Regions from separate parts of the Streptomyces sp. NBC_01689 genome, predicted to be linked through region 2. Evidence: riboswitches for the same ligand, from Rfam matches in the RefSeq annotation. Region 2 holds a riboswitch; the other holds the start of a gene.
The links. A riboswitch is a leader RNA that binds a small molecule or an ion and turns the genes downstream of it on or off. The one in region 2 is predicted to bind glycine.

Region 1 (15,240 bases), 4.3 Mb from region 2:
GGAACCGTCCCCGCGCATCGCCATCTTCGCCGCGGTGACCGCCTTGACCGCGGCCATGCCGTTGCGCTCGATGCAGGGGATCTGGACCAGGCCGCCGACCGGGTCGCAGGTGAGGCCGAGGTTGTGCTCCATACCGATCTCGGCGGCGTTCTCGACCTGCTCGGGGGAGCCGCCCAGCACCTCGGCGAGGGCGCCCGCCGCCATCGAGCAGGCGGAGCCGACCTCGCCCTGGCAGCCGACCTCGGCGCCCGAGATGGACGCGTTCTCCTTGAAGAGCATGCCGATCGCGCCCGCGGCGAGCAGGAAGCGGACCACGCCGTCCTCGTCCGCGCCGGGGACGAAGTTGATGTAGTAGTGCAGCACCGCGGGGATGATGCCCGCGGCCCCGTTGGTGGGGGCGGTGACGACCCGGCCGCCGGCCGCGTTCTCCTCGTTGACCGCCATCGCGTAGAGGGTGATCCACTCCATGGCGTGGGCCAGCGGGTCGCCCTCGGCGCGCAGCTGGCGGGCCGAGACGGCGGCCCGGCGCCGTACCCGCAGACCGCCGGGGAGGATGCCCTCGCGGGACATGCCGCGCGAGACGCACGCCTGCATCACGCGCCAGATGGCGAGGAGGCCCTCGCGGATCTCCTCCTCGGTGCGCCAGGCCCGCTCGTTCTCCAGCATCAGGGCCGAGATCGACAGCCCGGTCTCCCGGGTCAGCCGCAGCAGCTCGTCGCCGGTGCGGAAGGGGTATTTCAGGACGGTGTCGTCCAGCTTGATGCGGTCCTCGCCCACCGCGTCCTCGTCGACCACGAAGCCGCCGCCGACGGAGTAGTACGTCTTCTCCAGCACGAGGTCGCCGGTGGCGCCGTACGCGAAGATCGTCATCCCGTTCGCGTGGTACGGGAGCGCCTTGCGCCGGTGCAGGACCAGGTCGTCGTCGAAGGAGAAGGGGATCTCGTGCTCGCCGAGCAGGCTGATGCGGCCCGAGGACCTGATCTCCTCGACGCGCTCGTCGGCGCCCTCGACGTCCACCGTCCGCGGCGAGGCGCCCTCCAGGCCGAGCAGCACCGCCTTCGGGGTGCCGTGACCGTGTCCGGTGGCGCCCAGCGAGCCGTACAGCTCCGCCCGGACCGAGGCCACGGCGGGCAGCAGGTCCTCGTTGCGCAGCCGGTGGGCGAACATACGTGCCGCGCGCATCGGGCCCACCGTGTGGGAGCTGGACGGGCCGATGCCGATCGAGAACAGGTCGAAGACCGAGATGGCCACGGGAACTCCTCGCAAACGGGGTGGTGCATGGGGTGGGCGCCGCACACACCTGTGATTCCAGTGTGCGCGGCGCCCCGGTGAATCGTACGTTCCGTGCGAACTACTTCAGGCCGGGGTACAGCGGGTGCTTGTCGGCCAGAGCGGACACCCGGGCCTTGAGGGCGTCCGCGTCGTAGACCGGCTTCAGCGCCTCGGCGATGATGTCCGCGACCTCGGCGAAGTCCTCGGCCTGGAAGCCGCGGGTGGCCAGGGCGGGCGTGCCGATGCGCAGACCCGAGGTCACCATCGGGGGCCGCGGGTCGTTCGGGATCGCGTTCCGGTTGACCGTGATGCCGAGCTCGTGCAGCCGGTCCTCGGCCTGCTGCCCGTCCAGCGCGGAGTTGCGCAGGTCGACCAGGACCAGGTGCACCTCCGTGCCGCCCGACAGGACCGAGACGCCGTGCTCGGTGACGTCGGCCCGCACCAGACGTTCGGCGAGGATCCGCGCACCGTCGAGCGTACGCTGCTGGCGCTCCTTGAAGTCGTCGGTGGCGGCGACCTTGAAGGAGACCGCCTTCGCGGCGATCACATGCTCCAGCGGACCGCCCTGCTGACCGGGGAAGACCGCGGAGTTGATCTTCTTGGCCAGTTCGGCGGTGGAGAGGATCACACCGCCGCGCGGGCCGCCCAGCGTCTTGTGGGTGGTCGTGGTGACGACGTGGGCGTGCGGCACCGGGTTCGGGTGCAGCCCCGCGGCCACCAGGCCGGCGAAGTGCGCCATGTCGACCATGAGGTACGCGCCGACCTCGTCGGCGATGCGGCGGAACTCGGCGAAGTCCAGCTGCCGCGGGTAGGCGGACCAGCCGGCCACGATCAGCTTCGGCCGGGACTCCTTGGCGAGGCGCTCGACCTCGGCCATGTCGACCTGACCCGACTCCTCGTCCACGTGGTACGCGACCACGTCGTAGAGCTTGCCGGAGAAGTTGATCTTCATGCCGTGGGTCAGGTGCCCGCCGTGCGCGAGGTTCAGGCCCATGATCGTGTCGCCCGGCTTGAGCAGCGCGAACATCGCGGCCGCGTTGGCCTGGGCGCCCGAGTGCGGCTGCACGTTCGCGTGCTCGGCGCCGAACAGCGCCTTGACCCGGTCGATGGCGATCTGCTCGACGACGTCCACGTGCTCGCAGCCGCCGTAGTAACGGCGGCCCGGGTAGCCCTCGGCGTACTTGTTGGTCAGGACCGAGCCCTGGGCCTCCATGACCGCGACCGGAGCGAAGTTCTCCGAGGCGATCATCTCCAGCGTGGACTGCTGGCGGTGCAGCTCGGCGTCGAGGGCGGCCGCGACGTCCGGGTCCAGCTCGTGCAGGGGCGTGTTCAGAAGCGACATGCGGTGGCTCCTCAGCCGGCGGTGAAGGCGGTGTACTCGTCGGCGGACATCAGGTCGTCCGGCTCGTCCGTGACGCGTACCTTGAACAGCCAGCCGCCCTCGAAGGGCGCGGAGTTGACCAGCGACGGGTCGTCCACGACGTCCTGGTTGGCCTCCACGATCTCGCCGGTGACCGGCGCGTACAGGTCGCTGACCGACTTGGTCGACTCCAGCTCGCCGCAGGACTCGCCCGCGGTCACCGTGTCACCGACCTCCGGAAGCTGGGCGTAGACGACATCGCCGAGCGCGTTGGCCGCGAACTCGGTGATGCCGACCGTCGAGACGCCGTCCTCGGCGGCCGACAGCCATTCGTGCTCCTTGCTGTAGCGCAGCTGCTGGGGGTTGCTCATGGCCTGAATTCTCCTGTACGCGGGGGAGTGCTGATGAACGGGTACGGACGGGGTGCGGGGTGTCCCGGGACGAGGGACGGCCAAGGGACAGGGGACAGGCCGCGACGGGGTACGTCACGCCGACGCGCCCGGACCCCGGCGGACCTACTTCTGACGCTTGTAGAACGGCAGGGCCACGACCTCGTACGGTTCGTGGCTGCCCCGGATGTCCACGCCGACACCGGACGTGCCCGGTGCGGCGTGCGCGGCGTCGACGTAGGCCATGGCGATCGGCCGGCCCAGCGTCGGGGAGGGAGCGCCGGACGTGACCTCGCCGACGGCCACGCCGTCCGCGACGACGGCGAACCCGGCGCGCGGGACCCGGCGGCCCTCGGCGACGAGCCCGACGAGCACCCGCGGGGGGTTCGCGGCGGCGCGTGCGGCGGCGGCCTCCAGGGCCTCACGGCCCACGAAGTCGCCCTCCTTCTCGAACTTGACGACCCGTCCGAGCCCCGCGTCGAAGGGGGTGAGCGAGGTGGTCAGCTCGTGCCCGTACAGCGGCATGCCCGCCTCCAGGCGCAGCGTGTCGCGGCAGGACAGACCGCACGGAACCAGCCCGGCGGGCGCGCCCGCCTCGGTCAGCGCCTGCCACAGCTTCTCGGCGTCGGACGGCGCCACGAAGAGCTCGAAGCCGTCCTCGCCCGTGTAGCCGGTGCGCGCGATCAGCGCCGGGACGCCCGCGACCGTCCCCGGCAGGCCCGCGTAGTACTTCAGGCCGTCCAGGTCGGCGTCGGTGAGCGACTTGAGGATGCCGGGGGACACGGGACCCTGGATCGCGAGCAGCGCGTAGGCGTCCCGGTCGTCGCGGACCTCGGCGTCGAATCCGGCGGCGCGCTCGGCCAGCGCGTCGAGGACGACCTGCGCGTTGGAGGCGTTGGCGACGACCATGTACTCGGTCTCGGCCAGCCGGTAGACGATCAGGTCGTCGAGGATGCCGCCGTCCGCCCGGCAGATCATGGTGTAGCGGGCGCGGCCCACGCCGACCGAGGCGATGTTGCCGACCAGCGCGTGGTTCAGCAGCGCGGCCGCCTGCGGGCCGGTGACCGTGATCTCGCCCATGTGCGAGAGGTCGAAGAGACCGGCCCGGGTACGGACGGCGACGTGCTCGTCGCGTTCCGAGCCGTACCGCAGGGGCATGTCCCAGCCCGCGAAGTCGGTCATCGTCGCGCCCAGCGAGCGATGCAGGGCATCGAGCGCGGTACGACGGGGTGCGTTACTGCTCATCGGTAGGGCTCCCAAGGCATGACGGCGAGGTCGTTCCTCCCCATCTGTCATCGGAACCTGAGAGGTTCATCACGACCCCGCGAACGGAGGTCACGACTTGCACCTTGGGTGGAGCCACCGGTCAGCGGCCCGCTTTTCAGATGTGCCTCGCCCGCGCGGTAACGGGGCCTGAGAGATTCAAGGGAGGGACTTGCTCCTTCGGCGTCCCGGCGGAACGTGCGTCACACGGAGGTGTGCACGTCACCGGGAACTCTCCCGCGCGGATTCAAGCGGCCGGTATGCAGTTGGCGGGCACATCATTGCACGCGCCGTCCGATGACGGCAGTCCGGATCTGTGACCGGCCTGTGGCAGTCCGAACACGGAAAACGGAACCACCGCGCATTACCTTCTCTTTACACTCGACGGGGATGGGACTCCACACCCAAGGGGAGGACGATCACGGTGAACAGGACCAGGGCGTACGCGGCGACCTCGGCGCTCGCGCTGCCGCGCCGGCCGGGAACCGCGGCGCGGGAGGCGTGCGGCGCGCTTCCGGCGGCCGTCGTGCGCGACCTCAGGGAGCGGGCCGGACACAGCCCGCACGGCCTGTACTTCGGCACGGCGGACCTGGTGGTGGTCACCGGACTGCCGGGCAGCGGCAAATCCACCCTGATGCGCCGCGCGGTCGCGGGCCGGCGCGTGGACTCCCAGGACACCCGCGACCGCTGGGAAGCCCGGCTGGCCCGCCGCCTCCCGTACGCGGTCTACCGCCCCCTCGTCCGTCTCGCGCACTACGCGGGCCTGCGCCGCACGCTGCGCTCCGGCACCGGCGTGGTCGTGCACGACTGCGGCACACAGGCCTGGGTGCGCCGCTGGCTCGCCAGGGAGGCCCGCCGTCGCGGCGGCACCCTGCACCTGCTGCTCCTCGACGTCACGCCCGGCACGGCGCTGGAGGGCCAGCGCGAGCGCGGCCGGGGCGTCTCGCGGTACGCGTTCGCGCGTCACCGGGGCGCGCTGAGCCGGCTCCTGCGCTCGGTCGAGCGGGGCGAACTGCCGGAAGGCTGCGGCTCGGCGGTGCTCCTCGACCGCACGGCTGCGAACGTGCTGCGCCGGATCGACTTCGGCGGCTGAGGGCCCGGCGGTGAGGGGGCGCGGCAGGCCGCGGACGCGTCGCGCCGGGGCGGCTCGTACGGGCGCGCGGGCCACCCCGGCGCAAGGGCGTACCGAAGCTCGTGCAGGAGAACGGGACATCGTCGTACGAGAGGGTCGTAGGCGCCCACTAACCTTTCCAGCCGGAACACCACAGCGGAACAGCGCACCAGCACACCAGGACACCGGAACACCGGAACACCGGATCAGCGGTTCACAGCAGGCGGTAGACAGATGGACTTCCCCGACTTCCCGGCACCAGCACACCCGCACCCCCACCCGCACGGCGGCTGGCCGGGCAACGAACTCGAGGAGGTGCTCTCCGCCTCCCTCGGGGTGCCCTCGGCGGGCGGCCGCATCGTCGAGGTCCTCGGCCGCAGCTTCGTCTGGGTGCCGCTGCCCAACGGCGGCGGTCCGCACGCCGGCCCCCTCGACCTGCCCACGCTGGAGATCGAGGGCCAGGCCTACGTGCCGGTCTTCAGCTCCGAGGAGCAGTTCCGCCAGGTCGTCGGCAGCCATCTGTCGTTCACCATCGCGCCCGCCGTCGAGTTCGCCCGCGGGCTCCCCCCGCAGGTCGGCGTCGCGATCAACCCGGGCGGCGTGGTGGGGGTCCCGCTGCCGCCCCTGGCGGTGGCCGAACTGTGCCGCGCCGGGCGCACCGCGCTGGACGGCCCGGCGAGCGGCGGCCGGGTGAAACTCTTCGAACCCGACTGGCAGGACGACCCGGTGGACTTCCTCGCCGCGGCCTCGGCGGAGTTCGCCGCGACCGGCGTGGTGCTGACCGCGCGCCGCTGTCTGGCCAGCATCGAGGGCGACGACCCGCTGATGTTCATCGGGGTCGAGGTGGTCGGCTGGGAGGGCGACGCGCAGACGCCGCCGCTGGAGGCGCTCGGCCGCGCCCTCGGCCGGGTGCCGGTGGACCGGCCGGTGAACATGGTGTTCCTCGACGTCGCGCAGGACCCGGTGGGGGAGTGGATGCGCGCGAACGTGCGCCCGTTCTACCAACAGGGCTACTGACGCGGCGGAGACCTCCCGTGCCGTGCGTCAAGTCGCTGTCAGGATCGCCGCTTAAGCTGGTTTCATGGCTCGGTCGGGGTGTGGACGCGGTGTCGACGGACCCCGGCCACCGGTGTCGGTGGCGTAATGAGTGAGTTCATCGTGATTTCTTCGCGAAGGGGCGATTGAGGGTGAGTGCGTCGGGCACGGCCGCGGCCGGGCAGGTCGAGCACATGCTGCGCCAGGTGACGCCCGGGCGTTTCGACGCCTACGAGGCGCTCCTTCGCGCGCTCGCGACCCCGTCGTCCGGCCAGGTGTGGATGCTCCTCTGGCACGGCCAGGGCGGCTCCCCCGACGCCCAGTACGGGAACATGGAGGTGGGCGGCTTCGGTTACGCGCCGTGCGTCACCTCCGCCCAGGAGCTCTCGGCCAGCGGCTGGAACAGGTCGTACGAGGTCGTCGACGGTCTCGACGTGGCCCGCACCCTCTACCCCGACCACTTCGGCCTGTGGCTCAATCCGCACGCCCCGGGCGGCGGGGTCGGCATCCCCTGGCTGGATCTGCGCCGAATCGCCGCCGGCCTGGAGCGACAGCCCGCGGGCCCGCTCAGACTCTCCGAACCCGGCATCGAGATCCCGCAGTTCTACGCCCTGCTCACGCAGAACGCGCATCGCACGCCCGCCGTCCGGTCGTTGCGGCGGACCTGGGTGCAGCCCGCGTTCGGGGCGCCTTATCTGGCCATCGGGCTCGACGTCTACGACACCTCGCCGGCCGCGGTCGACTCGGTGCGGGCGATGATGCAGCAGTCGATCGGCGCGGTCCCGGACGGGCTGCCCGTGTCGACCGTCGCGATGTCCGACGAGTACGACCCGGTGGCGATGTGGCTGCGCGCCAACGCGCGCCCGTTCTACGACCGCGAGGCCCACGCGGGCCAGGCGCAGGCGCCGGTGGCCGGCGGCTACGGGTACCCGCCGGCGCGGGGTGCCTACTGAGGACGTCTTCGGACGGACAGTGAAGGACTGTCACGGGTTCTTCACCGGAGATTCGGCATGTCTTCGCGCGTAGATGGCAAGGGATCGTCCGGTTAGCGCCCGTATTCGCCGGGACCGCACCAACTGCCCCGTGTCCGACACCCGTTACCCACCGTCCGGATAACGGAACACCTCGAATGGCATCACGTTTAGGCATCCATTCACCGTCAGGTCTGGCTACAGATCGCCGACGCGTTGAAGACTCCCGCTCCAGGGGGTTTAGCCCCTGTGTACGACGGACTGATCACGCCGCTACGAGCGGCACGTGTGGGCCGGCTACCGCCGGTTGAGAGGGGTCCCTGCCAGATGACGGCACCATTGCACGAGCCGACCGCGGAGGCGGCCCCGAGTGCGACCGAGGAAGCGGCGGCTGCCACCGCCGGCGAGAAGGTCGTGCAGGGACGTTCCCTGGGCCGGATCGCCTGGGAACGCCTGAAGAGGGACAAGCTCGCCCTGACCGGCGGCATCGTCGTGCTCGTCCTCATCGTGGTCGCCCTGCTCGCGCCAGTGATCACCCACTTGCTCGGCCAGGACCCGGACACCTTCAACGAGAAGCTGATCGACCCTCTGTTCGGCACTCCCACCGGGTCGTTGGGAGGTATCAGCGGTGACCACCTGCTGGGCGTCGAGCCCGTCAACGGCCGCGACATCCTCGCCCGCATCCTCTACGGTGCCCGCGTCTCGCTCCTCGTGGGCTTCCTCTCCGCGGTCGTCGCCGTCGTCCTCGGCACCGTCCTCGGCATCCTCGCGGGCTTCTTCGGCGGCTGGGTCGACTCGCTCATCAGCCGCGTGATGGACGGCCTCCTGGCCTTCCCGCAGCTGCTGTTCACGATCGCCCTCGTCTCGGTGATGCCGAACAACATGCTGGGCCTGTCGGGCTCCAACGTGCGTGTGTTCGTGATGATCCTGGTCATCGGGTTCTTCGGCTGGCCCTACATCGGACGCGTGGTGCGCGGCCAGACGCTCTCGATGCGCGAGCGCGAGTACGTCGAGGCCGCCCGATCGCTGGGCGCCGGGCGCTTCTACATCCTGTTCAAGGAACTGCTGCCCAACCTGGTCGCACCGATCATCGTCTACACCACGATGATGATCCCCACGAACATCCTGACCGAGGCGGCACTCAGCTTCCTGGGCGTGGGCGTCAAGCCGCCCACCTCGTCCTGGGGACAGATGCTGTCCAGCGCGATCGACTACTACGAGTCCGACCCCATGTACATGGTGGTCCCCGGTGTGGCGATCTTCATCACCGTCCTTGCCTTCAACCTCTTCGGCGACGGCGTGCGTGACGCGCTGGACCCGAAGGCTTCCCGCTGAGCCGCCACACCCCAAGCGTCCCGTGGCACTGACACGGGGTCTCTCATCAAATCCGGAGGATCCGAGATCGTGACTACCCAACGCACCTCAGGGCGGCGTAAGCAGGCCTTTGCCGCCGCTGCTGCGGTCGCCGCACTGCTGACCACGGCGGCGTGCGGCGGCAGTGGCAGCGACGACAACGGTGGTTCGAAGGCCGGCGCCGCCGGCTTCGACGCCGCGAACAACAAGGTCGCCCAGGCTTCCCTGGCCAAGAAGGGCGGCACGCTGCGCTTCGGCGGTGCCCAGGACGCGGACTCGTGGGACACCACGCGCGGCTACTACGGCTTCATGTGGAACTTCGCGCGCTACTACAGCCGTCAGCTGGTCACGGGCAAGACGGAGCCGGGCAAGGCCGGCGCCGAGCTGACCCCGGACCTCGCCACCGGTCTCGCGAAGGTCACGGACGACGGCAAGACCTACACGTACACCCTGCGTGACGGCGTCACGTGGGAGGACGGCAAGCCGATCACGTCCAAGGACGTCAAGTACGGCATCGAGCGCGTCTGGGCGCAGGACGTCCTCTCCGGCGGCCCGACGTACCTGAAGGACTTCCTGGACCCGAAGGGCGAGTACAAGGGCCCCTACAAGGACAAGTCCGCGGACAAGCTCGGTCTGAAGGCGATCACCACGCCGGACGACAAGACGGTCGTCTTCCACCTGCCGAAGGCCAACTCGGACTTCGAGGAGGTGCTGGGTCTGGTCTCGGCCTCCCCGGTCCGCCAGGACATGGACACCAAGTCCAAGTACGGCCTGAAGCCGTTCTCCTCCGGCCCGTACAAGTTCGCGTCCTACAGCCCCGGCAAGAGCCTGACGCTGGAGCGCAACGCCCAGTGGAAGCAGTCCTCGGACCCGATCCGCAAGGCGTACCCGGACAAGATCACCGTTCAGTTCTTCTCGGACGCCAACCAGCTCGACCAGCGTCTGCTCAACGGTGACCTGGACCTGGACATCAACCAGACCGGCATGTCGCCGCAGGGCCGCACCACCGCCCTGAAGCAGCACAAGGCCAACCTGGACAACCCGGTCTCCGGCTACATCCGTTACGCGACCTTCCCGCAGAGCGTGAAGCCGTTCGACAACGCCGACTGCCGCAAGGCCGTCATCCTCGGCGCGGACCACGTCTCGCTGCAGACCGCCCGTGGTGGCCCGGTCGCCGGTGGTGACATCGGCACCAACATGCTCCCGCCGTCCGTCCCGGGCTCCGAGGGCCAGAAGTACGACCCGTACAAGATCGCCGGCGCGAACAAGAACGGCAACGTCGAGGAGGCCAAGGCGGCTCTGAAGGCGTGCGGCAAGCCGAACGGCTTCTCCACCACCATCGCGGTGCGCAACAACAAGCCGGTCGAGGTGGCCACGGCCCAGTCGCTCCAGGCGTCGCTGAAGAAGATCGGCATCAACGCCCAGATCGACCAGTTCGACGGCGCGCAGACCACCGGCATCATCGGCAGCCCCTCGAACGTCCAGAAGAAGGGCTACGGCATCATCATCATGGGCTGGGGCCCGGACTTCCCGACCGTCCAGGGCTTCGGTCTGCCGCTGTGGGACAGCAAGTACATCGTTCCGAGCGGTAACAACAACTTCGCCCTGATCAAGGACAAGGCCATCGACGGCCTGTTCTCGAAGTACGTCACCACGCTGGACAACGCCGGCAAGACCCAGATCTCGACCGAGATCAACCACAAGGTCATGGAGGGCGCGTACTACCTGCCCTTCACCTTCGAGAAGTTCATCAACTGGCGCAGCGACAACCTCGCGAACGTCTACACGTCGGACAACTACAGCGGCATGTACGACTTCGTGAACCTCGGTCTGAAGTCCGCGAAGTAATCCCGGCACACCCGCCGTACGGCACGAAAGGCAGGTGAAGGCCGGCGCGGCGTGGTCGCGGGCCACCGGATGATCTCCGGTGGCCCGCGGCCCCGCGGCGGGCCGTAAGCTGTGCTCGCTTACCTGATCAGGCGGCTGTTCGCCGCCGCAGTGATGCTGGTGGTCATCGTCATGGTGGTCTTCGGCATCTTCTTCCTCGTCCCCAAGTGGGCGGGCGTGGACATCGCCTCGAGCTTCGTGGGCAAGCAGGCCGACCCGGCCGCTGTCGAGGCCGTACGGCAGAAGCTGGGCCTGAGCGACCCGATCTACTCCCAGGTCTGGGAGTTCTTCAAGGGCATCTTCGCCGGACGCACCTACTCGGGCGGCGGCGACGTCACCCACTGCGCCGCGCCCTGCTTCGGCTACTCCTTCCGCAGCGAGCAGGCCGTCTGGCCGGTGCTCACCGACCGCTTCCCGGTGACCCTGGGGCTCGCCCTCGGTGCCGCCGTGCTGTGGCTCGTCTTCGGTGTCGCGGCCGGTGTGCTCTCCGCGCTCAAGCGGGGCACCATCTGGGACCGCGGCGCGATGGTCGTCGCCCTGGCGGGTGTCTCCCTCCCGATCTACTTCACCGGTCTGCTCAGCCTGGCGATCTTCGCCTTCGGGCTGAAATGGATCAACGCGCAGTACGTGCCGTTCGACCAGAGCATCGGCGGCTGGTTCGGCGGCATGATCCTGCCCTGGATCACCCTCGCGTTCCTCTACGCCGCGATGTACGCCCGGATCACCCGCGCCACCATGCTGGAGATCCTCGGTGAGGACTACATCCGCACGGCACGCGCCAAGGGCCTCAAGGAGCAGGTCGTCATCGGCAAGCACGCCATGCGCTCCACGATGACCCCCATCCTCACCATGCTCGGCATGGACCTCGGCGCCCTCATCGGCGGCGCCATCCTGACGGAGTCGACGTTCAACCTGCCCGGCCTCGGCCGCGCGGTGCTCGACGCCATCCGGAACCAGGACCTGCCGATCATCCTGGGCGTCACTCTGATCACCTCTCTCGCGGTGCTCCTCGCCAACCTCGTGGTGGACGTCCTGTACGCCGTGATCGACCCCCGAGTGAGGCTGTCATGACCGAACTCAGCAAGAGCGGAGCGGTGGCCGAGCCCGTCATGGACTCGCCCGCGCCCTCCGCCTTCCTCGAAGTGCGCGACCTGAAGGTGCACTTCCCGACCGACGACGGCCTGGTCAAGTCCGTCGACGGGCTCAGCTTCCAGCTGGAGAAGGGCAAGACCCTCGGCATCGTGGGCGAGTCGGGCTCCGGCAAGTCGGTGACCTCGCTCGGCATCATGGGTCTGCACACCGCCGGCCAGTACGGCAAGCGCAAGGCGCAGATCTCCGGCGAGATCTGGCTGAACGGCACCGAGCTGCTGTCCGCCGACCCGGACCACGTGCGCAAGCTGCGGGGCCGCGAGATGGCGATGATCTTCCAGGATCCGCTGTCGGCGCTGCACCCGTACTACACGATCGGCCAGCAGATCGTGGAGGCGTACCGCATCCACCACAAGGTGGACAAGAAGACGGCGAAGCGCCGCGCGGTCGAGATGCTCGACCGCGTGGGCATCCCGCAGCCGGACAAGCGTGTGGACAGCTACCCGCACGAGTTCTCCGGCGGTATGCGCCAGCGCGCGATGATCGCGATGTCGCTCGTCAACAACCCCGAACTGCTGATCGCGGACGAGCCGACGACCGCCCTGGACGTGACCGTCCAGGCGCAGATCCTCGACCTGATCCGGGACCTGCAGAAGGAGTTCGGCTCCGCGGTCATCGTCATCACCCACGACCTGGGCGTCGTCGCCGAACTCGCCGACGACATCCTGGTGATGTACGGCGGCCGGTGCATCGAGCGTGGCCCCGCCGAGAAGGTGTTCTACGAGCCCCGGCACCCCTACACCTGGGGACTGCTCGGCTCGATGCCGCGCCTCGACCGTGAGCAGACCGAACGCCTCATCCCGGTGAAGGGCTCCCCGCCCTCGCTGATCAACATCCCGTCCGGGTGCGCCTTCAACCCGCGCTGCCCGTACGCGGACGTTCCCAAGGACAACGTGACCCGCACGGTCCGTCCCGAGCTGACCGAGGTCGGCGGACGGCACTGGGCCGCCTGCCACATGACCCAGGAGCAGCGGGAACGCATCTGGATCGAAGAGATTGCGCCGAAGCTGTGAGCGAGAAAGCCAAGGACGCGGAAGTGACCATTCCCGCACAGGCACAGGACGAAGGCGGCGCCACCCTCACCAAGGACGCCGCTCCCGGCGACGTCCTGCTGAAGGTGACCGGACTGCAGAAGCACTTCCCCATCCGCAAGGGCCTGCTGCAGCGTCAGGTGGGTGCCGTGCGCGCCGTCGACGGCCTCGACTTCGAGGTCCGTTCCGGGGAGACCCTGGGCGTCGTGGGCGAGTCCGGCTGTGGCAAGTCGACGATGGGCCGGCTCATCACCCGGCTGCTCGAACCGACCGCCGGCACGGTCGAGTTCGAGGGCAAGGACATCACGCACCTCGGTGTGGGCGGCATGCGCCCGATGCGCCGTGACGTCCAGATGATCTTCCAGGACCCGTACTCGTCGCTCAACCCCCGCCACACGATCGGCACGATCATCAGCGCGCCGTTCAAGCTGCAGGGTGTGACCCCCGAGGGTGGTGTCCGGAAGGAGGTCCAGCGACTGCTGTCGGTCGTCGGCCTCAACCCCGAGCACTACAACCGCTACCCGCACGAGTTCTCCGGCGGCCAGCGCCAGCGCATCGGCATCGCCCGCGCGCTCGCGCTCAACCCGAAGCTGGTCGTCGCGGACGAGCCGGTGTCGGCGCTGGACGTGTCCATCCAGGCGCAGGTCGTCAACCTCCTCGACGATCTGCAGCAGGAGCTCGGCCTCACGTACGTGATCATCGCGCACGACCTGTCGGTCGTCCGGCACGTCTCGGACCGGATCGCGGTGATGTACCTCGGCAAGATCGTGGAACTCGCCGACCGCGACTCGCTCTACTCGGCGCCGATGCACCCGTACACCAAGGCCCTGATGTCCGCGGTGCCGATCCCGGACCCGAAGCGCCGGAACGCCAAGAGCGAGCGGATCCTGCTCACGGGCGACGTGCCCTCGCCGATCGCGCCGCCGACCGGCTGCCGCTTCCACACGCGGTGCTGGAAGGCCACGGAGATCTGCAAGACGACCGAGCCGCCGCTCCTGGAGCTGAAGCCCGGCCAGCGGGTCGCCTGCCACCATCCGGAGAACTTCGAGGACCAGGCGCCGCAGGACACGGTGCTGCTGACCGTCGCGAAGCGCGCCGCCGAGTTCGTGGCCGACGAGGTGCTGGCGGAGTCGGCGGAGACGTCGGCGGCGGTGGCCGCGGAACTGCAGCCCACCGAGACCCCCGCCGCGGCCCCGGCCGAGGAGTCCGCGGAGGAGACCACGGAGGCCGCCGCCGAGGAGTCCGCCGAGGCCCCGGCCGAGGAGTCTGCAGCGGTCGTGTCCGAGGAGTCCGCCGCGGTCGTGTCCGAGGAGCGCTCCGAGACGGCCGCCGCCGAGGAGCCGGACGCGCCGAAGGCATCGGGAGCCGACACCGAGAAGTAGTCGGACCCCGCGCCCGGAGCGGCGCCCGTACGCCGAGAACCGTGCCCCGGTGACCAGAGATCTGGTGACCGGGGCACGGTTCTTCCGTCGCGGGAGGTCCTCCGGGATCCGGAAGCCGGCCGTCAGGAGTCAACCGGCGAGTGGGCCGTGACGATTTAGCAAAGTCATGAACATGACCGGAGGGGAGCGTGCAGAGTCTCGCGTGTCCTTCTGATCAGGAGCGATCAGAACACGTACGAAAGGGACGCTCATGGCACTCTCCCGTTCGGCACGTTTAGGAGCCCTCGCGACCGCGGCGGCGTCCTTCCTCGTCATCGCCGCCTCCTCCGCCCCGAAACCCGGCGCCGACGGCATCGGTGACACCTACTTCCCCCAGCTCGGCAACGGCGGTTTCGACGCCCGCCACTACGACCTGGACGTGGCGTACAACCCGGACACCGACCGTCTCGACGGGCGTACGACGCTCACGGCCCGCGCCACCCAGAACCTCTCCTCCTTCGACCTGGACCTGCAGAAGCTGGAGGTCACGAAGGTCGAGGTGAACGGCAGACGGGCCGGTTTCACCCGCACGGGAGACGAGATCCGCGTCACCCCGCACGGCCCGCTGTCCAAGGGCCGGACCTTCACGGTGACCGTCACCTACGGCGGCGTCCCCGAGGCGCTGAACGGTCCCATCGTCTTCGGTTCGGACTACGGATGGATGAAGACCGCCGACGGCGTCTTCGTCGCCTGTGAGCCGAACGCCGCCTCCACCTGGTTCCCGTCCAGCGACCACCCCTCCGACAAGGCCACGTACGACATCCGTATCAAGGCTCCCAAGGGCCTCACCGGTGTCTCCAACGGGCGCCTGGTCTCGACGTACGACAAGGGCGGCAGCACCGTCACGCACTGGCGCGAGAGCCGGCCCATGGCGACCTACCTCGCCACCGCGACGATCGGGAAGTTCGACGTGAGGTCGGGGAGGACCCCGGCCGGCACGCCGATCTACGTCGCGATCGACCCGGTGCTCGCCAACAGCAACAGTGTCGACGTGTACG
Region 2 (15,240 bases):
GCTGGGTGCGGCGGACCCGGCGCACAGCGCGACCGGTCTGCTCGCGCTGACCCGGATCGGCGGCGCCCCGGACCCGGCCAAGGGCGACGGCATCCGCACCGCGGCCCTCGCCAAGTCGCTCTCCCCGCGCACGTCCGGCAGCGACGGACAGGTGCTGGACACCCTCCCCCGCGACTCCTCCGCGGCCGAACAGAGCGACCCGACGCACAACCAGGCGCTGTTCCTCTCCGAACAGGCGGCGTTCGCCCACAACACCTCGTCCGACCGCGGGCTCGGACTCGACGTGTTCTATCCCGAGGACGGCTCACCACGGCTCGACTACCCCTTCGCCCTCGTGGACCGGCCGCGGCTGACCACCGACGAGAGCCGGGCCGCGCTGCGCTTCCTGACGTTCGCGGGCGAGCCGGCGGGGCAGCGGGTCCTCCAGCGGTCCGGGTTCCGCACGGCCGACGACGGGGTGTCAGGCGCGCTGGTGGCGAAGGCCGGCGGCCGCGCCCCGCAGCCCTTCGACCGCGCCGCCGGTGAACCCCTCCCGGAGAAGGCGGTCGAGGAGACGCTCGGCACGTGGACGATCACCGTGCAGAGCGCCCGGATCACCGCGGTCGTCGACGCGTCCGCCTCCATGTCGCAGCCGGTGCCGGGCACCGGCCGGACCCGTATGGACGTCACCAAGGCGGCCCTCCTCCAGGCGCTCGCCACCTTCACCACGGAGGACGAGATCGGGCTGTGGAAGTTCTCCACGCGTCTCGACGGCGACCGCGACTACCGGGTGCTCGTGCCGACGCGACGGCTCGGCGACCAGGAGGGCGGCAACGCCCAGCGGGCGCGGCTGGCGGCGGCCTTCAACGCCCTGAATCCCGTGCCGAACGGCGCGACCGGTCTGTACGACACGACCCTCGCCGCGTACAAGCAGGCCACCTCCGGCTATGCGAAGGGCAGGTTCAACGCGGTGGTCCTGCTGACCGACGGCGTCAACGAGGACCCGGGGAGCATCTCGCGCGCCGACCTCGTCTCCCGCCTGCGGCAGCTCGCCGACCCGGAGCGCCCGGTGCCGCTGATCGCCATCGCGGTGGGTCCGGACGCGGACCGGGCGGAGGTCGAGGACATCGCCAAGGCGACCGGTGGCTCGGGCCAGGAGGTCACCGACCCCGCACAGATCCACTCGGTGATCCTCAAGGCCATCGTCCGCGCGGCGGCGCTCAGCCACGGCTGATCGGTACCCGCACAGGTGTCACGGCCCGCTCAGTGCGGGTCCCACGCCCTCCTGACCCCCGCCACTCCCGGCGCGCCGCGCGCGTTCGTCCCCGCACCGGAATCGGGCGGCCTCCGCCCCGGACCGGCCCCGGCGGCATCTGCCCGCGCCACCGGGGCCGAGGCGTCCTCACCACGGCCGGGAGGCCCCTCGGCCCGGCCCGGCGGCGTCCTCGCCCCGGCCCGGACCGTGTGGCTCACCCGAGGCGCACCGGCTCCGGCAGCCCCACCGGCCAGGTGTGCACCGGCTCCCCGAGATGCATCAACTCGCCGTAGCGCCGGGTGGTCGCGGCCAGCGCCGCGTCCCGGGTCATGCCCTTCTCCAGCGCCTGGTGGAAGGTCGCCGCCTGCCAGGTCGCCCCGTTGACGCGCAGCCGGCACCGGTCCTCGATCACCCCGAGGTAGAAGTCGCGGTCGACGGGCTCCACCCCCCACGCGTCCAGGCCCACCGCGGCGAGCGGCAGCAACTCGTCGCGGATCAGGCCGACCGCGTCGACCTCCGCGGTGCCGCCGTACCGGCCACGCCGCGGCCACTCCAGCCGCGCGTCGATGCCGTGCCGGCACGCGGCGTCGAAGTTCGCGGCGGCGGACGCGAACGGCAGCCTCGTCCACACCGGCCGCGCCTCCTCCGCGAGGGCGCGGACGAGACCGTAGTAGAAGGCGGCGTTGGCGACGACATCGGTGACGCTCGGGCCCGCGGGCAGCACACGGTTCTCGACACGCAGATGCGGGACGCCGTCGGCGATGCCGTACACGGGCCGGTTCCACCGGTACACCGTGCCGTTGTGCAGGACGAGTTCGGCGAGCTTGGGAACGCCTCCCGCGTCGAGGACCTCAAGCGGGTCCTCCTCGTCGCAGATCGGCAGCAGAGGCGGGAAGAAGCGCAGGTTCTCCTCGAAGAGGTCGTAGGCCGAGGAGATCCACCGCTCGCCGAACCACGTGCGCGGCCGCACCCCCTGGGCCTGCAGTTCGGGCGGACGGGTGTCGGTGGACTGCTGGAACAGCGGCGGCCTCGACTCGCGCCACAGCTCACGTCCGAACAGGAAGGGCGAGTTGGCACCGACCACGACCTGCGCGGCGGCCACCGCCTGCGCGGCGTTCCACACGTCCGCGAAGCGCGCCGGGGTGACCTGGAGGTGCAACTGCACCGATGTGCAGGCGGCTTCCGGCGCGATGGACCTCGACGTGCACACCAGGTGCTCCACGCCCTCGATGTCGAGCGCGAAGTCCTCACCGCGGGCGGCCACGATCTGGTCGTTGAGCAGGGTGTAGCGGTCACCGTCCGACAGGTTCGACGAGACCAGGTCGTCCCGGTCGATCGTCGGCAGAATCCCGATCATCACGATTCCGGCATCGACCTCGGCGGCCTTTCGGTGCGCATATGCCAGTGAAGTGCCCAGCTCCTCGGCGAGTTGGTCGAATACCCGGCCGCCCAACCGGTGTGGAGCTATGTTGACTTCCAGGTTGAACATGGCAAGTTCCGTTTGGAAGTCGTGACTCGCAATCCTTTCGAGTACTTGCGCATTCATCATTCTGGGCATGCCGTCGGGTCCGGCGAGATTCAGCTCGATCTCCAGTCCCATGAGATTCTTCGGGCGATCGAACCGCTTCTCCTCCAGCAGTCGCGCCAGCCCCGCCAGACACTCCCGGAGCTTGCCGCGGTAGCGCTGGCGATCGGACAGGTCGAACGACCCTGCCACGACCTTCTCTCCCATCGGAGTGTCCCTCCTCGAAGGGCGGGCCGATCCTCGGGCCCCCGCCGTCCCGGTGGATGATGCCCAGGCGAGCCGATCGATAACGCCCTCGGGGGGCGCCGTCGGCCGCTACGCTGTCAGCAGCTGTCCAGCGGCACATTCACCAGGCATGGACCACTGCCTCTTTTCAGCCTGACACGATCTCGTGAAAAACGCCGACGAGAATCGGCCGACCGCTCACGCGAAGTATTCCGAGGTCATCGTCGCACACCGCCGCAGAACCGGGATGAACCTCCCCTTTCGCCGACCGAATACCGCCTTGCCCTTCATATTCGGAGCGACTAGACGAAACACCGTCTGAACACCCGTCGTATAAACTCCGCAAACGAGGCAGAGAGTCGGCGCTCGCGGTCCCAGGTCCTGCCGTCGAGGTGACACGCGGCAGGCGACACCCCCGTCGGCAGATCCAGACCCTCGCCCCTCCGACCCCGAGAGCTGACAGCGCCGTCCGCCCCCGCCCCCTCGCGCCACTGTGCCTGTCGAATGAGAGGCGACCCACCATGCCGCTGCACGTACCACCGGCTCCCCCGCCGGCCCTGCGCACCGTTCTCACGGCACTCGGTTCCCCCACCGCGGTCCGCGAGGCACGCACCCCGTCCCTGCGGATGGCCGAGGGACCGGTCACCCCGGAGCTCCCCCTGCCCGTACACGTCCTGGACCGGAGCGATCCGGCGGGCGCGTCCGCCACGCGACTCGTCGCCTGGCGCTTCCTGATCCGCAGCGGCGAGCGGTCGGTGGCCGCCGCCGACACCATGCTCACCCCGGACGGCTGGGCCTTCTCACACTTCTTCGAAGGCCCCTACATCACCGCCACCGAGCGCGCCCTGCGGCAGGCCGAGAACATGAAGCAGTCGTTCCAGGCACGTCTCCTCTCCGTGCCGGAGCTGTACATGCTCACCCTGTGGCTGCACGGAGACTGCGCGGCCGACGGCGCCACCGGCCATCCGGCCCCGTCCGACCTCCTGGTGCCCCTGGCGCCCGCGCCGCCCGGCATCGCCTCCCACCGGCCACACCGCGTCGCCGAGTTCCTGCCGCTCCTCACCCATCGCCTGACCGCCGCGCCACTGCTGAGTTCCCCCGCGTAGCCACCCGGGTCCGTCCACGTGCCCCGCCGCCGTTCCGCCGGCCGCGGGGCACGTCCTCGCGCCCCGCGGCGAGGCCGCCGGGACACTCCCGAACCGACCCGGGACCGGCCTCCGCACGGTTCCGGACCGACCCCCGGCCGACTCCCGACCGACCCCCGGCCGACTCCCGACCGACTCCCGACCGCCGCCTCCCGACCGGCTCCGAACCGGCCCGCTCGTTCGGGCCCCTTCCCGCTCGTACGAGGCAGAACACCGCTCTGACCGTGCCGGACTAGCCCCATCCGACCACCGCGAACCCCCCGAAGGGACCGTGCGGTCGCGATGAACCGTCCGCGCGAGTGACGCGTCTCCAACCTGTGAGGAGCGCTGCTGCCAAATCCCTGCGGATTGACGCCCGTAGGGCAACACTGGGTTCCAAACACACACCACGGGGGGCGGCCATGAGCAGTTCGAGCCGCGCAACAGACACGACGACCAGCACACACCTCTCATCCCAGCGAAAGATCCCATCCATGTGCCAGCACCAGCCACCCTGTCCGTCAGCCGAATCAGCCGACCGGGAGTCCGCGCGTCTCGTGGCGCACCACCCGGAGCAGGGATGGAGCCTGCTGTGCAACGGCGTTCTGCTCTTCGAGGACACCGGTGAGCTCCTGCCTGACGGCCAGATCATCGCGCCGCACCGCCCCCTGGGCAGCGAGCACGTGATGACGGCGGCCTGAGCCGCACACACGACGGGCGACAGCCCGGACAGAACGAGGGGCCGGCCGGAGACGCACTCTCCGCACCGGCCCCGACGCATGTCCGGACGTGATCACTCCGGGTGACCCGACGAGGACCGTCCGCCCCCGCCGACCCCGTTCACTCCCCCGCCCCCGCCCAGCACTCCGCTCCGGCTCCGGCTCCGGCACCCCCGACCCCACGCACCGAGCGGCGACACAGCCTGCCTTCCTGCCTCCCAGGGTCTGCCCGATCGGACATTCCCGTCTGCCCCTCCACCTCCTGAAGTCCCGGGGCCGAAGCGCTAGCGTCCCTTCGTGAGCCTCCGGGCGTCCGGGAATCCGTCGCCGAACCCGGCCGCCGCGCGGACTTCCGGTTCACGTCTACGGACCTCCCCCGAAGCGAGCAAGGCAGTCATGGGACTCCTGCACTCCCCCGATCGCGGGCAGCACCGCCCGGCGCCCGATGACCGCGAGCCCCCAAAGGCACCGGGGAGTCACGAGGGACCGGCGAACGACCCGCCACCGGACGGGACACGGAAGCCCGGACCGCCCGCCGACGCCGAGCCGACGGACAGAGCACCGTCGGACGGAACGCCGACGAACAGAGCGCCGACGGACAGTGCGCCGTCGGACGACCGGCCCGAGCCCACCCGCCGCCGTCGCCGCCCCGGTCCGTTCACCCTGCTGGCGCTGCCCGGGCTGACCGTCGTCCTGGGTTTCGCGGGGTTCATGGCAGCGACGGGCCGCCTCTCCTCGGCCTGGCCGGAGGAGTCGGACCCGCACACGACGGCCGCGGGCGCCCCCTCGACGGACCGGGTCGACGCGTCCTACGTCCCGTGGCTACGGGAGGCGGCCAGGACCTGCACCCTCCTGAAACCGTCCGTCCTCGCCGCCCAGATCGACCGGACGTCCGGCTGGAACACCGACCCCGCCACGCTCTCCGGCTCCGTGGGGATCGCCGGATTCACCGAGAGCCAGTGGCGGACCTGGGGCAAGGACGCCGACGGCAACGGGAGGTCGTCACCCCGCGACCCGGTGGACGCCATCATGGCGCTCGCCCGGCAGGACTGCGCCCTCGCCGAGGACGTCACCCGGCTCAGAACCAGGGGAACCGTGTCGGGGGAGCTTCTCGACCTCACCCTGGCCGCGTACACGGTCGGTGCGGACTCCGTGACGCGTGCGGGCCGCGTGCCGGCCGCGGCACGGACGTATCTCGCGGAGGTCGGGAAACTGTCCGCGCGATACCGGGCCTTCGACCGCGAGAAGAAGGCGGACCCCGGCGGCGGAGCGAGCGGGATCCTGGCCCCACCGGTGACCACCCTGGTGGTCAGCTCCCCCTTCGGGACCCGCGAACACCCCCTCACGGGCGTCACCAAGCTGCACACCGGCGTGGACTTCGCCGCCTCGCGCGCGGCTCCGGTGTCCGCCGCTCGCCAGGGGCGGGTGGTGTTCGCCGGCATGACCAAGGCGTACGGGAACCGCGTCGTGATCGATCACGGCACGCTCGGCGGGAGACGGCTGGAGACCACCTACAGCCACATGTCGTCCCTGCTGGTCACGGCGGGCCAGAGCGTGCAGACCGGGGCCGCGGTCGGGTTCGTCGGCTCGACGGGCCTGTCGACCGGCCCCCACCTGCACTTCGAGGTGCTCGTCGACGGCACGTACACGGACCCGATGCCCTGGCTGGCCGCCCACTGACGGTGTCCGCGAAGCCCGCCGGCCGTGTACCACGCGGGGGCCCGCCCCGGCTCGTTCGCCGGGGCGGGCCCCCGCCGGTCCCGCACGTACCGCGGCCGCACACCGAGCCCGCCCGGGCCGGCCGCAAAGGCGCCGTCGACCCGAGCCGGCCCGTTCCGGAAGAAAGGACCTACTAGTCCTCGTAGGCGTCCAGCGGCGGGCAGGAGCAGACCAGGTTCCGGTCGCCGTAGGCCTGGTCGATCCGGCGCACCGGCGGCCAGTACTTGTCCGCGGCCGCGACTCCGGCCGGGAAGACGGCCTCCTCGCGCGTGTACGCGTGCTGCCACTCGCCACCGAGGGCGGCGGCGGTGTGCGGCGCGTTGCGCAGCGGATTGTCGTCCACCGTCCAGTCGCCCGACCCGACCTTCTCGATCTCCGCGCGGATGGCGATCATCGCGTCGCAGAAACGGTCGAGCTCGATCAGGTCCTCGGACTCGGTCGGCTCGATCATCAGCGTGCCCGCGACCGGGAAGGACATGGTCGGCGCGTGGAAGCCGTAGTCGATGAGCCGCTTGGCGACGTCGTCGACACTCACGCCGGTCGCCTTCGTCAGCGGACGCAGGTCGATGATGCACTCGTGGGCGACGAGCCCGCCGGGGCCGGTGTACAGCACCGGGAAGTGCGGCTCCAGACGCTTCGCGATGTAGTTCGCCGACAGTACGGCGACCTGCGTGGCCCGCTTGAGGCCCTCGCCGCCCATGAGCCGGACGTACGCCCACGAGATGGGCAGGATGCCCGCGGAACCCCAGGGCGCGGCCGAGATCGGGCCGACACCGGTCTCGGGACCCGCAGCGGGCTGCAGGGGGTGGTTCGGCAGGTACGGCGCCAGGTGCGCGCGCACGCCGACCGGGCCGACGCCCGGACCGCCGCCGCCGTGCGGGATGCAGAACGTCTTGTGCAGGTTGAGGTGCGAGACGTCGCCGCCGAAGTGGCCCGGCTTGGCGAGGCCCACCAGCGCGTTGAGGTTGGCGCCGTCGACGTACACCTGGCCGCCGGCCTCGTGCACCTGGGCACAGATGTCGGCGACGTGCTCCTCGAACACACCGTGCGTCGAGGGGTACGTGATCATCAGCACGGCCAGCTCGTCGCGGTGCTGCTCGATCTTGGCCCGCAGGTCCGTGATGTCGACCTCGCCGTCCTCGGCGGTCTTCACGACGACGACCTTCATGCCGGCCATCACGGCGCTCGCGGCGTTCGTGCCGTGCGCCGAGGACGGGATCAGGCAGACCGTGCGCTGCTCGTCGCCGTTGGCCCGGTGGTAGCCGCGGACGGCCAGCAGACCGGCCAGCTCGCCCTGCGAACCGGCGTTGGGCTGCAGCGACACCTTGTCGTACCCCGTGACCTCGGCGAGCCGCTCCTCCAGCTCCTCGATGAGCGTGAGGTAGCCGCCCGCCTGCTCGGCGGGGACGAACGGGTGCAGCTGACCGAACTCGGGCCAGGTGACCGGCTCCATCTCGGTGGTCGCGTTGAGCTTCATGGTGCAGGAGCCCAGCGGGATCATGCCCCGGTCCAGCGCGTAGTCGCGGTCCGAGAGGCGGCGCAGGTAGCGCAGCATCGCCGTCTCGGAGCGGTACTGGTGGAAGACCGGGTGGGTGAGGTAGTCGTCGCCGCGCAGCAGTGCCGCGGGGAGCGTGTCCCCGGTGCTCGCGTCCAGCGCCTCGATGTCGCCCTCGACGCCGAACGCGGCCCACACCGCGGCCAGTTGCCGCCGCGCGGTGGTCTCGTCACAGGCGATCGACACCTGGTCGGCGTCGACCAGGTGGAGGTTGACGCCCCGCTCACGGGCGCCCGCCACGATGTCGGCGGCCCGCCCCGGCACTCGGACGGTCAGCGTGTCGAAGTACGAGCCGTGCACGACCTCGACGCCGCCGGCCGTCAGCCCCTCGGCGAGGAGGGTGGCATAGCGGTGGGTGCGCCGAGCGATCGTCCGGAGCCCGTCCGGCCCGTGGTAGACGGCGTACATGCCGGCCATCACGGCGAGCAGCACCTGCGCGGTGCAGATGTTGCTGGTCGCCTTCTCACGGCGGATGTGCTGCTCGCGCGTCTGCAGGGCGAGCCGGTACGCCTTGTGTCCGTCCGCGTCGACGGAGACACCCACCAGCCGGCCGGGCAGGCTGCGCGCGAACTTCTCGCGCACCGCCATGTATCCGGCGTGCGGGCCGCCGAAGCCCATCGGGACGCCGAACCGCTGGGTCGTGCCGACCGCGATGTCGGCGCCGAGCTCCCCGGGCGAGGTGAGCAGGGTCAGCGCGAGCAGGTCGGCGGCGACGGTGACGACCGCGCCGAGCTCGTGCGCCTGCTCGATGACGGGCTTGAGGTCGCGTACGGCACCGGAGGCGCCGGGGTACTGGACGAGCACGCCGTTGATCTCGCGCTCGGCGATCGCGGCCGGGATGCCCTCGCTCAGGTCGGCGACGACGACCTCGACACCGGTGGGCTCGGCGCGGGTCTCGATGACGGCGACGGTCTGCGGAAGGGCGTCCGCGTCGATCAGGAAGAGGCCCTTCTTGTTCTTGCCCATGCGCCGGGACAGCGCCATCGCCTCGGCGGCCGCGGTGCCCTCGTCCAGCAGCGAGGCGCCGGAGGTGGGCAGCCCGGTCAGTTCGGCGACCACGGTCTGGAAGTTCAGCAGCGCCTCCAGGCGGCCCTGCGAGATCTCCGGCTGGTAGGGCGTGTACGCCGTGTACCAGGCCGGGTTCTCCATGACGTTGCGCAGGATCACCGGCGGCGTGAAGGTGCCGTAGTAACCGAGGCCGATCATCGAGTCGAGGACCTGGTTGCGGTCGGCGAGGGAGCGGAGTTCGGCCAGGACCTCGGCCTCGGTGCGCGCGCCCGGCAGCTGGAGCGCCTCGGCGTTCTTGATCACGTCCGGCACGGCGGCGGCCGTCAGTTCGTCCAGCGAGCCGTACCCGACCTGCGCGAGCATCTTGGCCCGCGCTTCCGGGGCGGGCCCGATGTGGCGCTGCTCGAACGGGATTCCCGCTTCGAGCTCGGAGAGCGGAATGCGATGGGCGGTCATTGCGGAGGCCTCCTGGTCACACACGACCTTCGAGGGGCACCACGGCGTGGGTGCCCCGACGGCCTCCCCCTCTGTCATCTCGACCTGAGAGCTTCACCGGCCCGCACGCTCGCTGCGACCCGGCTTTCACCGTCGGTGAGAGCGGAAGCCTTCGGCCCCCGCCCTGCTTTCCAGAGTGACCTCGTCCGTGCGGTACGTGGGCCTGAGAGATTCCGGGGAGGATTTGCTCCTTCGGCGCCTCCGATGGTGTCTGGAGGACTCTCCCGCACGGGGTCAGCAGCCGTTTGCCAGGGTACCAGCGAGAAGAACGCACGGGCTTTCGAGTGGCCACCGTCACGAATGTGCTCTTTCGTAGTGCCTACGGATGAGTTGCAATCGACTGGAGGGCACGTGCAGACCGACATCGATCCGCGCAACCTGATCGGCCGCAAGGCGCTCGACCGCAACGGCGCCAAGATCGGCACGGTCGACGAGGTCTATCTGGACGACGCGACCGGCATACCGGAGTGGGCCGCCATACGAACGGGCCTGTTCAGCAGGGACGCCTTCGTACCCCTGGAGCCCAGTGAGCTCGTCGAGGGCAGTCTGCGCGTCCCCTTCGAACGGGCCCTGATCAAGGACGCCCCCGACTTCGGCGTGGGCCGTCACCTCTCTCCGGAGCAGGAGCTCCAGCTCTACCACCACTACGGCCTCGACGTGACGCCCCCGGCCGTCCCTCCGGACCACGACTTCGGCCGCCTGGCGGGAACCGACGAGACCTGAGACACCCGCCCGGGGGAACGGGAGACGGCGCCGGTACGCCACCCCGGGCGCCCGGCGGCCCGCCCACCACGGGCACCCACGCGCCCCGGGACACCCCGTCATGCCCGTGCCCCGTACGCCCCACAGCGCCCGCATCCCGGGGACAGCCATCACGCCGCCACCCGGCCCAGCCCGGCCCAGGAACCGGCACCGGACAGAGTCACGTCCTCCCCGGCGCCCCGGCGGACACACCGGGCGCCTCCTCGGGTCTTCGCGGCACCAGCGGCAGCGGATCCGCCGGCTCCAACGCGCCGTCGTCCGTACGGAACGTCCGCACCCGCCCCGGTGGTGAGTCGGGTGTCTCGAACCGCACGGTCACCCGTCCCAGCCCGCTGCCCTGCACCCACCCGTGCCCGTACTCGGCATGGCGCACGTCGTGCCCCGCCGGCCAGCGCCGCTCGGCCGCGGTCACCTGCTCGGCGGCGGGCTCCTCCCCCGTCTCCACCGCGGGGTGCTCCAGCGCCGCCGCCTCCTCCACCGCCTCCCGGGCCTGCGCCTGGGCCTGCGCGAAGAGGTCCTCCTGCGTGTAGTCCGCCAGCCCGGAGACACCGACGCCGAGCAGACGGACGCCTCCTGTCGTGTCCACCGCGTCCAGGAGCCGCCCGGCGGCCTCCCGGACCACCGCGGGGTCGTCCGTGGGCCCCCGCAGCGTCTCGGACCGGGTCAGCGTCGAGAAGTCGTACCTGCGCACCTTCAGCACGATGGTCCGCCCGGAGAGCCCCGCCCGGCGCAGCCGTTCCACACACCGGTCCGCGAGCCGCTGCACCTCGAGCCCGACCCGCACCCGGTCATGGATGTCCACGTCGTAGGTGTCCTCGACCGACACGGACTTGGTCTCCCGCTCGGCCACCACGGGCCGCTCGTCGCGCGCCAGCGCCATCGCGTACAGCGCGTGCCCGTGGGCCTTGCCGAGCAGCCGTACGAGCTCGTCCTCGCCCGCCTCGGCGATCTCGTCGACCGTGGTGATCCCGCCCCGCCGCAGATGGTCCCCGGTGGCGGGCCCGACGCCCGGCAGCGTCCGCACCGGCATCGGGCCGAGCAGCGCGCGTTCGGTGCCCGGCTCGATCACGACCAGGCCGTCGGGCTTGGCCTGCTCGGAGGCGATCTTGGCGAGCATCTTGGAGGCCGCGAGTCCCACCGAGCCCGTCAGGCCCGTGACGGCCCTGATGTCGGCGCGGAGCTTCCCCCCGGCCAGTCGCGCCGACGCCTCGTCCCAGGCGGTTCCCCCGGCCTCCAGGTCGACGAAGGCCTCATCCAGGCTCAGCGGCTCCACCAGGGGGGACAGGGTCCGCAGCAGCCCCATCACCTGCTCGCTGATCTCCCGGTAGAGCCCGAACCGCGGCACGAGGTACGCGGCGTTCGGCGCGAGCCTGCGCGCCTGCGCCATCGGCATCGCCGAGTGCACCCCGAAGACCCGGGCCTCGTACGAGGCGGTGGCGACCACACCCCGCATTCCGAGGCCGCCCACCACGACGGCCTTCCCCCGCAGGCTCGGCTTGGACGCCTGCTCCGCCGAGGCGAAGAAGGCATCCATGTCGAGATGCAGGATCGTGGGCGCGTTTCTCACACCCCCGATGCTGCCCTACGCCACTGACAATCCTCCGGGACCGCGTCACACCGCGCGGTTGCGCCGCCGTGCCAGCTCGTCCGCGGGGTTGTGCCCGATGAGCGTCTCCCCCGTGTCCACCCGCTCCCCGTGCAGCTGTGAGAGGGCGTTCTCGACGTCCCGCCACACCACGCCCACGGCGATCCCGAAGACGCCCTGGCCGCCCTGGAGCAGGGCGTGCACCTCGTCGGGCGAGGTGCACTCGTAGACGGTCGCGCCGTCGCTCATCAGCGTCATCCGCTCCAGGTCCCGGAAGCCGCGCTCCCTGAGGTGCTGAACGGTGGTGCGGATGTTCTGCAGCGACACTCCCGTGTCCAGGAACCGCTTCACGATCTTCAGGACGACGACGTCCCGGAAGCTGTACAACCGCTGCGTCCCCGACCCATGGGCCGGCCGCACGCTCGGCTCCACCAGGCCCGTCCTGGCCCAGTAGTCAAGCTGCCGGTAGGTGATGCCCGCGGCGGCACACGCCGTGGGTCCCCGGTAGCCGATCTCCTCGGCCGCCGCCCCGCCCTCGCCCGGCACCGCTGTCGGCCGCTGCGGAACACGGTCGGCCGCGCTGTCGTGATGGGGGTACCCCCTGCTCGAGCCGAGCCGAGAGCTTGGGGGAGGGTACGGGCCGCTCTCCCCCAGACCACGTCCGGGGGCACCCCCAGCCGTACCGTCGCCGCTGCTTCTCACGCCGACCTCCGTCCTTGACCTGCCTTCTCGACGGTAGGCAGTCACCAGGGGTGCGTCAACGATCGCCACACTCGGCACGCCGAGTGATAATCACCCAAGGAGTGGTTTCCCGTGTCCCACCGCGGGGAAAGGCTAGCCGAATGCTCTCGGAGTGAGCCGCAGCGCGCCACGGTCGCCACGGGCAATTGCCGCCGGAAGTACTCCGATCACGTGACGCGGGGCGTCCGCGGGAACGGGTGTCCGGGCGCCCCGCGCGGAGGCGCCCGGCCCGGTCACTGACTGTTGGTCCCGAAGTCCTCGGGAGAGATCTGGTCGAGGAACTCCCGGAACTTCTCCACCTCGTCCTCCTGCTCGTCCGGAATCGCGATTCCCGCGTCGTCGAGCACCCCGTCACTGCCGTAGATCGGCGTTCCGGTGCGCAGCGCCAGCGCTATGGCGTCGGACGGGCGGGCGCTGACCTCGACCCCGCTGGCGAACACCAGCTCCGCGTAGAAGACCCCCTCGCGCAGATCGGTGATGCGCACCTCGGTGAGCTCCTGGCCGACGGCTTCCAGCACGTCCTTGAACAGGTCGTGGGTCAGCGGTCGTGCGGGGGCCATGCCCTGCTGGGCGAAGGCGATCGCCGTCGCCTCCCCCGGTCCGATCCAGATGGGGAGGTAGCGATCGCCTCCCACTTCACGCAGGAGCACGATCGGTTGGTTGGAGGGCATCTCGACCCGGACACCTACGACATCGAGCTCGTTCACACAGCAACCCTAGGCCGTGCCCGGGACGTTTGGGTAGTCGAGCACAGAACGGGTGGCCGATCCGGACAGCCCCGAGGGTCCCGAGGTCAGGGCAGCCTTACGCCCAGCGCGGTCTGCACCAGTGCCGCGTGCAGCCGTACGGTGAGCCCCGCCAGCTCCTTCGCACGCGCCTCCGCGTGCGCCCTGGTCTGCGGATTGCGGTGGCGCCGCAGCGGGGCGACCACCTGGTCCACCAGGCCCGCGTCCCGTTCGGCCGCGGCCTTCATCGCCCGCAGATGGCGCGGCTCGATCCCGAAGCGGCCCAGCTCGACGACGAGCGCGGCGACCGTCACCGCCTCGGCGTCGTACGTCCCTTCCGCCAGTGGGGCGATGAGGCCGTACGACTCCCACTCCTGCAGCTCCTGCTCGCCGATCTCGGCGGCGGCCAGCAGCTCCGAACGGCCCACCCGGACCGCCACGGGCGCGTCGGGCTCCTGCGGCTCCCCGTCGCTTCCGTCGCGCTGGCGCCCCAGGGACGGCAGCCGAACGGGCTCGCCCCGCTCCAGGGCGTCCAGATGCTCGCGGATCACTTTCAGCGGAAGATAGTGGTCCCGCTGCATCCTCAGCACATGCCCGAGCCGCTCGACGTCGTCCGCGCTGAACTTGCGGTACCCCGAGGGCGTCCGCCTCGGCTCGATCAGCCCCTCCGACTCCAGGAACCGGATCTTGGAGATGGTGACCTCGGGGAACTCGTCACGCAGAGCGCTCAGCACCGCGCCGATGCTCATCAGCCCACTGTCCGCTGCGGCGGTACCGTTGCCGGCACCGCCGCTCGGTGTTCGAAGCATGGACCTTCCTGGGGGTCCCCCCGGACGGAGTCTGGGGAAGGGTCAGATACCCCGCTGGCTCGCGTAGAAGACCAGCCGGTACTTACCGATCTGCACCTCGTCGCCGTTCGACAGCGGAACCGAGTCGATCCGCTCCCGGTTGACGTACGTGCCGTTCAGGCTGCCCACGTCGGCGACCGTGAACGACCCGTCCGCGGCGCGACGGAACTCCACGTGGCGACGCGACACGGTCACGTCGTCGAGGAAGATGTCGCTCTGCGGATGACGCCCGGCCGTGGTCAGGTCGCCGTCCAGGAGGAAGCGGCTGCCCGAGTTCGGGCCGCGGCGGACCACCAGGAGCGCCGAGCCCAGCGGCAGTGCGTCGACGGCGGCCTGCGCCTCCGGGGACAGCGTGGGCATCTGCGTCTGGCCGGTGACCTCGGCATCGTAGGCCTCGAGGCCCGAGATGGAGATCGTCGACGTCGTCTCGGACGGACGCTCCGGGATCGCCCCGGGACGCAGCGGCGCGCCGCAGTTCGAACAGAAGCGGCTGTTTTCCGCGTTGCGGTGACCGCACCTCGTACACACCAGGGCCGACATGGGATCCTCCTGCCGCGGCTGCCCCCCAGGGGCATGAGACGCGTACGGGTCGGCAAACCCTCCACCCGTACTTGAGGCTGACGGTTCCCCGAAACCTATGCGGCCGGACTGGGCAGGGTCAACAGACGACGCGCCCTGTCCGCCGACCTGGTCGCGGAACAGCGGGCGCTCGCCACCCTGGCCCTCAGCGTCTCCATGGCGCGGTGCGCGGTGCCGGGCGTTGTCGCCGCCCTCTCGCGCGCTCTTGCCGAACAACTTCCCAAACAACTTCACGGGCGATTCCCCTTGACCGAAACAGACCCGCCCGTGGGGCAGGACGAACCCTGATTGCACACACCGGTCGACCCGGACATCCTCACAACGTCCGTATCCACCAGACAGTTTCCACCACGCACCACCCATTCGGTGCGCCGACCCCCCGCAACCTCATGCCCT

Region 1: it holds a riboswitch for glycine, as region 2 does, so the genes downstream of both, gcvT (glycine cleavage system aminomethyltransferase GcvT) here and gcvP (aminomethyl-transferring glycine dehydrogenase) in region 2, are expected to answer to the same signal.

The regions. Positions count from the first base shown of each region.
Region 1 is NZ_CP109592.1:3,598,618-3,613,857, reverse strand. It holds gene OG776_RS15140 (L-serine ammonia-lyase) at 1-1,251, opposite strand, end outside; gene glyA (serine hydroxymethyltransferase) at 1,352-2,614, opposite strand; gene gcvH (glycine cleavage system protein GcvH) at 2,626-3,003, opposite strand; gene gcvT (glycine cleavage system aminomethyltransferase GcvT) at 3,148-4,266, opposite strand; glycine riboswitch at 4,301-4,412, opposite strand; glycine riboswitch at 4,413-4,534, opposite strand; gene OG776_RS15120 (AAA family ATPase) at 4,709-5,377, shown strand; gene OG776_RS15115 (enhanced serine sensitivity protein SseB) at 5,630-6,412, shown strand; gene OG776_RS15110 (enhanced serine sensitivity protein SseB C-terminal domain-containing protein) at 6,583-7,383, shown strand; gene OG776_RS15105 (ABC transporter permease) at 7,729-8,736, shown strand; gene OG776_RS15100 (ABC transporter substrate-binding protein) at 8,806-10,602, shown strand; gene OG776_RS15095 (ABC transporter permease) at 10,714-11,712, shown strand; gene OG776_RS15090 (ABC transporter ATP-binding protein) at 11,709-12,803, shown strand; gene OG776_RS15085 (ABC transporter ATP-binding protein) at 12,827-14,203, shown strand; gene OG776_RS15080 (M1 family metallopeptidase) at 14,454-15,240, shown strand, end outside.
Region 2 is NZ_CP109592.1:7,881,929-7,897,168, reverse strand. It holds gene OG776_RS33820 (substrate-binding and VWA domain-containing protein) at 1-1,213, shown strand, start outside; gene OG776_RS33815 (glutamate--cysteine ligase) at 1,449-2,966, opposite strand; gene OG776_RS33810 (hypothetical protein) at 3,506-4,090, shown strand; gene OG776_RS33805 (DUF5999 family protein) at 4,603-4,809, shown strand; gene OG776_RS33800 (M23 family metallopeptidase) at 5,224-6,507, shown strand; gene gcvP (aminomethyl-transferring glycine dehydrogenase) at 6,680-9,565, opposite strand; glycine riboswitch at 9,746-9,841, opposite strand; gene OG776_RS33790 (PRC-barrel domain-containing protein) at 9,956-10,327, shown strand; gene OG776_RS33785 (DNA polymerase IV) at 10,527-11,933, opposite strand; gene OG776_RS33780 (MerR family transcriptional regulator) at 11,979-12,653, opposite strand; gene OG776_RS33775 (bifunctional nuclease family protein) at 12,926-13,399, opposite strand; gene ftsR (transcriptional regulator FtsR) at 13,486-14,226, opposite strand; gene OG776_RS33765 (FHA domain-containing protein) at 14,269-15,207, opposite strand.